DNA from 2 places in the Streptococcus sp. 27098_8_113 genome. Region 2 is predicted to be linked to the other one. Evidence: predicted binding sites of a transcription regulator. Region 2 holds the regulator's gene; the other holds the start of a gene.

Region 1 (3,414 bases), on a different contig from region 2:
TCATTTCTTTAAGTTCGGTTTCGGTTGCAGCACCGACCTTAATCACCGCCACACCACCGGACAATTTAGCCAGACGTTCTTGCAGTTTTTCTTTATCAAACTCAGAAGTTGTGCTTTCGATTTGAGATTTGATAACGGCCACACGATTGGCAATAGCTTCTGGATTGCCAGAGCCTTCCACAATTACAGTGCTATCCTTGTCAACAGTGACTTTAGAAGCTTGTCCGAGCGCTTCAATAGTCGCATCTTTGAGCTCCAGACCAAGATCTTCTGTAATCACTGTACCACCAGTCAAGATGGCAATATCTTCCAGCATAGCCTTACGACGGTCACCGAAACCTGGTGCTTTAACAGCCACTACATTAAAGGTACCACGAATCTTGTTAAGAACCAGTGTTGGCAGAGCTTCACCATCTACATCATCCGCAATAATCAAGAGCGGACGGTTGGTTTTCAAAATACTTTCCAACAATGGCAGAATCTCTTGAATGTTAGAAATTTTCTTATCTGTAATCAAGATATAAGGGTTGTCCAGATCAGCCACCATTTTTTCACTATCCGTCACCATGTATTGAGACAGGTAGCCACGGTCAAACTGCATTCCTTCTACGACATCCAGCTCTGTTTCCATCCCTTTGGACTCTTCGATAGTGATAACGCCATCGTTGCCAACTTTTTCCATAGCTTCAGAGATGTACTCGCCGACTTTTTCGCTACGAGAAGAAACGGCAGCAACCTGAGCAATTGCTTCCTTGTTAGAAACTGGAATCGCAGTTTCTTTCAGAGCGCTGACAGCAGTCGCAACTGCTGCTTCAATTCCGCGGCGGATACCGATTGGGTTGGCACCCGCAGTCACATTTTTGATTCCTTCACGAACGATAGCTTGGGTCAATACAGTAGCAGTCGTTGTTCCATCTCCAGCGATATCGTTGGTTTTTGAAGCAACTTCTGACACCAGCTTAGCGCCCATATTTTCGAAATGGTCTTCCAGTTCGATTTCCTTGGCAATGGTCACACCGTCATTGGTGATGAGGGGTGAACCAAAAGATTTTTCCAAAACGACATTGCGACCTTTAGGGCCCAAGGTTACTTTGACAGTATCTGCTAGAATATCCACACCACGAACCATTGCACTGCGTGCATCTGATGAAAATTTAATATCTTTTGCCATTTTTAAACCTCTTTCTTAGATTTTTACTCCACAATTGCAAGAATGCTTGCTTCTCCAACAACCAAGAATTTCTCATCCTGATCTTTGACTTCAATGCCAGCATGGCTTTCAACTAAAACCTTATCACCTGGCTTGACACTTGGTGCAACCAGCTCTCCGTTCAACGTACGGATCCCTTGGCCGACTGCGATAACTTTTGCTTCTTTTGTCGCGTCCTGTCCTGCACCAGCAATGACAAAGCCACCAACTTTCTGTTCTTTTTCTTCTACTTTTAAGACCACACGGTCACCTAATGGTTTTAACATCTTTTTCCTCCAAAGATTGAATTTTAGCACTCTATGACATCGAGTGCTAATCTATAGTTAATATTGTATCACTTGGTCAGAAATAGTCAAGAAAAAACTTTGCCGAATGACAAAGTTTTTGGGGGAAATTAATTGGAAATATTATTGAGCTAACTTCAGTTTCTCTTCAAAATCATCAATAACCTTTTGCAAATTTAGTCTACCCTTGTAGATGCCATAGCCAAAGACCAGCATGACAAGAATTCCCAAAATAGCTAAGATGACTCCTACGATGAACAGAAGCAGATTGGTTCGATGGAAGAGATAGATCAGGACAAAACCGATACTGGCAATGGTAAAGAAAAGACTAAACCAGCGTCCGAGATTTTCAATCATATGCTTCTGGTATTGAATTTCTGTTTCATAGCCTTGAATCAATTCTTGTTCTGTCATGATTTTCCCTCTTTTCTTAATATTGGAGACCTGGGTTAAAGAAGCCAGCCAGTACTCCAAGGAAGGCGATAACAACTAGAATGAGCATCACTTTGATTGGAGAAAGGTTCTTCTTGGCCATGAGCCACCAGCAAAATACGATAAAGACAGCTGTCAAGAGGCCTGGATAAACACCGTCTAATTTGTCTTGCAGGACAAGGTAAGGCTCTTTTTCACCCGGATTGGTCAATTGGAAGGCAGTTTTGATAGGTACCCAAGTTGCTGCAACAGCACCGATAACCATTCCACCGACAATCCCAACAGATTTACGGATAGCTTGCCCTTGTTCTCCTACTAGAAATTCAACGGCCTTGTCTCCCAATTCATAGCCTTTAAAGTAAGCGAAACGCATACCGAAATAAGCCAGCAGATTCCAAACTAGGATATAGAAGATAGCACCGACAGGTGAGCCTCCATTTGAAAGCCCCATTGAGATCCCCAAAATAACTGGAATCAAGGTTCCAACGATCAGAGAGTCACCAATACCGGCAACCGGCCCCATCAAGCCAGCCCGAAGTCCGTTGATGGTTTCATCATTTACTGCTTCTGCACCATTGGCACGCGCTTCTTCCAAACCAGCTGTGATCCCAACGACCAAAGTACCCAGCTGAGGTTCCGTGTTGAAGAAGGCTGTATAAGTGTGCATAGAACGCGCTTGCTCTTCTTTCGTATCGTACAATTCTTCCACGATTGGCAGCATAGAAGTCAAGTAACCAAAAGTCTGCATGTGCTCTTGAGAGAAGCAGGTCAAGTGACCATAGTACCAGTGGTGGAATGATTTGGTCAGTGTTTTTTTAGATATTTTTTTAGTTGCCATTTTAGATATCCTCCTCGTCATCATCGTCAAAATCACCTACTGCCACAGCACTAGCTTTGACATTTTTCGCCATCTGTACTTCATAGAAGAGCAGGGCAAAGATCAGTGATACAACTGCACTAGACACAAGGTTGAGGCCAAGTGAGGCAGCCAAGGTAAAGCCAACGAAGAATGGGACAAAGTCTGTCACCTTTTCAACGATTTGTTTCAAGAGAATCGCAATACCGACACATGGGAGGAGAGAACCTACTGTGAAGAGGGTTTTCATTGGTAGACCATCCATTGGGAGGGCATCTTTCAGAGCTGTAACGGCATCAGCACCGTAACGGCAAAGAATCAGTGTTGGCAAGAAAGAGAAGAGGAAGTGGGAAACCCATGGCAGATACCAGTCAACTGCATACAATTTTTTGTATTCTCCCTGTTCGACTGCTTTCCAGCCCATGTGTTGCCATACCAAGTTCATCGTTGCTGTTCCGTAGAAGAGAACGGTTCCTAGTGTACCAACCAGCACACCCATTGATTTTGCAAAGTCAGCAGCCTGCTGAGCATCTGAAATCCCTTGTGATTTGATCGCAACCATTGCCAAAGGAATACCGATATAAGAAACTGCACGGACATCGGCAGAAACAGTACCGCCAGGGGTTACCAGT
Region 2 (3,414 bases):
AGCCTAATGTCATCGATCAGGATATATTTGCGGCAGCGCTTGAGAATGTCCGCAAGAAAAAGCCTAATTCTTTCTACGACGACATTTGTTTTCAAAGATTACCAGAGGAGCGGGCCATTCAGGTCTTACACATAGGAAGTTATGACAGTGAGCCAGCCTCTTTTGAGAAAATGGATGAGCTGGCAAGCAGCTTGGGACTGGAAAGATGCGACCAAGTTCACAGAGAGATTTACTTGAGCAACAAAAATAGGACACCAGAAGAAAAGTTGAAAACCATCTTAAGGTATTCCGTCAGATAGGAGGAATTTGTCATGCCAAGACCTACAACAAAAAACGATTTGCTAGTTGCTGCTACAGAAAATTTTGAAAAACTCAATCTGCTCATTTCGAACATGACAGCGGACGAGTTGGCGAGACCCTTTGATTTTTCAAAGGATGAGAAAAAGAAAGAAGCCCACTGGAAGCGTGATCGGAATCTGAGGGATGTCTTAATCCATCTTTATGAATGGCACCAACTGCTACTTAACTGGGTGCAGGCCAATCAAAGGGGAGAAGAGAAGCCTTTCCTACCAGCTCCCTACAATTGGAGAACTTATGGTGATATGAATGTCGCATTTTGGGAAAAGCACCAGCAGACCTCTCTTGAGGAGGCAAGTTCTTTACTGGCTAGTTCACATAAAGCTGTCCTGGACCTAGCCGCAACCTTAACCAATGAAGAATTGTTTTCCAAGGGAGTTTATAAATGGACGGGCGGAACGACCTTGGGTTCTTATTTTGTCAGCGCCACATCCAGCCACTATGATTGGGCTATGAAAAAGCTTAAAGCTCATCAAAAGAATTGTAAAAGGAATCCTATCTAATAAAGTTTTCTAGGACTTGAGACTGATTTTTAGCACTCTTGCAAAAAGAGTGCTAATTTTTTGGTTTTTTGTCTTGACATTCATTTTTAAGAGTGTATAATAGAATCATAACTTAGCACTCGATGTATTAGAGTGCTAAATATAAAAAATAAAATCTCGCCAGTGGCTGGAAATTTTCTAAAGAGAGGTGAGGTCCTTGGTAACAGAACGCCAAAATGAGATTTTAAATCTAATTATTGATATCTTTACCAAGACGCATGAGCCTGTCGGTTCTAAAGCCTTGCAAGAGTCTATCCAGTCCTCGAGTGCCACCATTCGAAATGATATGGCAGCCTTGGAAAAGGAAGGGCTACTAGAAAAGGCTCATACATCGAGTGGCCGCAAGCCCAGTGTCGCTGGTTTCCAGTATTTTGTCCGCCATTCCTTGACCTTTGATCAGCTGGCGGAAAATGAGCTCTACGAGGTTGTCAAAGCTTTCGACCAAGAGTTCTTCAAGCTGGAGGATATCCTGCAGCGGGCAGCGGACGTCTTGGCAGAGTTGAGTGATTGCACGGTTGTAGCTCTTGACGTCGAGCCTAGTCGGCAACGGCTGACGGCTTTTGATATCGTTGTTATTAGCCAGCACGCAGCCTTAGCTGTCTTTACTCTGGATGAGTCCAATACCCTGACCAGTCAGTTCATGATTCCTAGGAATTTTCTCCAGGATGACCTACTGCGCTTGAGGGATATGATTCAGGAGCGCTTTCTGGGACAGACGGTCTTAGATATTCACTACAAGATTCGGACGGAGATTCCGCAGATTATCCAGCGTTACTTTACGACGACGGACAATGTTCTCGATCTCTTCGAGCATATTTTTGCTCAGATGTTTTCGGAGAAAGTAGCTGTAGCTGGCAAAGTCCAGTTGCTACGTTTTGCGGATCTTGAGGCTTATCAGTTCTTTGATGATCGTCAGAAGGTGGCTTTTGAAATCCGTGATAGTCTAGCTGAAGATCAGATGCAAAATGTCCGAGTCGCAGCTAGTCAAGAGGACTGTCTGGCCAATCTAACCCTGATTTCCAGCAAATTCCTGATTCCCTATCGGGGCTTTGGTATGCTGGCGGTGGTCGGTCCAGTCAATCTGGATTACCAGAAGGTAGTCAGCCAACTCAATGTTGTCAATCGAGTCTTGACGATGAAACTCACAGATTTCTACCGATATCTGAGTAGCAATCATTATGAGGTGAGTTGAACATGAAATTACATAAATTCCTAAAAAGGAGGCGAAAAATGTCTGAGGAAATAAAAAACGAAGAAGTAAAAGAAGAGGAAGTGGTAGAAGCTACTGAAGAAAAGGTAGAAACCGCTGAAGAAGCTGATGAAACCACTCCTGAAAAATCAGAACTAGAACTTGCAAATGAGCGGGCAGAAGACTTTGAAAATAAATACCTTCGCGCTCATGCAGAAATGCAAAATATCCAACGTCGTGCCAATGAAGAACGTCAACTCTTGCAACGCTATCGTAGCCAAGATTTGGCAAAAGCGATTCTCCCTTCTTTGGACAACCTAGAGCGTGCCCTTGCCGTTGAAGGATTGACAGACGACGTCAAAAAAGGATTGGAGATGGTGCAAGAAAGCCTAATTCATGCTCTTAAAGAAGAAGGCATCGAAGAAATCGCAGCGGACGGAGCATTTGACCATAACTACCATATGGCTATCCAAACTCTCCCAGCAGACGATGAACATCCAGCTGATACCATTGCACAAGTCTTCCAAAAAGGCTACAAACTCCATGACCGCATCCTACGCCCAGCCATGGTGGTAGTCTATAACTAGGCTAGAAAACTTAAATAATCTTGTCCGAAATGACAATAAACTATGAAGAAAGATAAAAAAGTAGTTCAGCTTTGCAATAGTGAGCGAAGCGAACAAAAGACGATACTCTTCGCCGTGGCGCTATTTGCGCAAACTTTGAGACCTTAGGATCAAAGTTTAGTCAAAGAGATTGACGAAGTCAAGCTCTGACGGCGCCGCCACTTAAGAAGAGTATCAAAAAGAAAAAACAACAAGGAGAAAAATACATGTCTAAAATTATCGGTATTGACTTAGGAACAACAAACTCAGCAGTTGCAGTTCTTGAAGGAACTGAAAGTAAAATCATCGCAAATCCAGAAGGAAACCGCACAACTCCATCTGTAGTGTCATTCAAAAATGGTGAAATCATTGTTGGTGACGCTGCAAAACGTCAAGCAGTCACAAACCCAGATACAGTGATCTCTATCAAATCTAAGATGGGAACTTCTGAAAAAGTTTCTGCAAACGGTAAAGAATACACTCCACAAGAAATCTCGGCCATGATCCTTCAATACTTGAAAGGTTACGCTGAAGAATACCTTGGTGAAAAAGTAACCAAAGCAGTTATCACAGTTCCAGCTTACTTCAACGATGCTCAACGTCAAGCAACTAAAGACGCTGGTAAAATCGCTGGCCTTGAAGTAGAACGTATCGTCAACGAACCAACTGCAGCGGCTCTTGCTTACGGTTTGGACAAGACTGACAAAGAAGAAAAAATCTT

What was found. Region 2 encodes HrcA, which represses chaperone genes, less so after heat shock. Its sites were predicted from a motif close to TTAGCACTCNNNNNNNNNGAGTGCTAA; they were not measured.
Region 1: a site for HrcA is predicted at 1,500-1,526, ahead of groES (co-chaperone GroES). Genes of this name have one in related genera too.

Annotation. Positions count from the first base shown of each region.
Region 1 covers NZ_JAPVZU010000001.1:28,827-32,240, reverse strand. The annotation lists gene groL (chaperonin GroEL) at 1-1,171, opposite strand, end outside; gene groES (co-chaperone GroES) at 1,195-1,476, opposite strand; gene O3644_RS00150 (hypothetical protein) at 1,618-1,908, opposite strand; gene O3644_RS00145 (PTS system mannose/fructose/sorbose family transporter subunit IID) at 1,925-2,764, opposite strand; gene O3644_RS00140 (PTS sugar transporter subunit IIC) at 2,766-3,414, opposite strand, start outside.
Region 2 covers NZ_JAPVZU010000012.1:9-3,422, forward strand. The annotation lists partial or broken gene O3644_RS07440 (GyrI-like domain-containing protein) at 1-299, shown strand, start outside; gene O3644_RS07445 (ClbS/DfsB family four-helix bundle protein) at 312-860, shown strand; gene hrcA (heat-inducible transcriptional repressor HrcA) at 1,057-2,091, shown strand; gene grpE (nucleotide exchange factor GrpE) at 2,130-2,675, shown strand; gene dnaK (molecular chaperone DnaK) at 2,921-3,414, shown strand, end outside.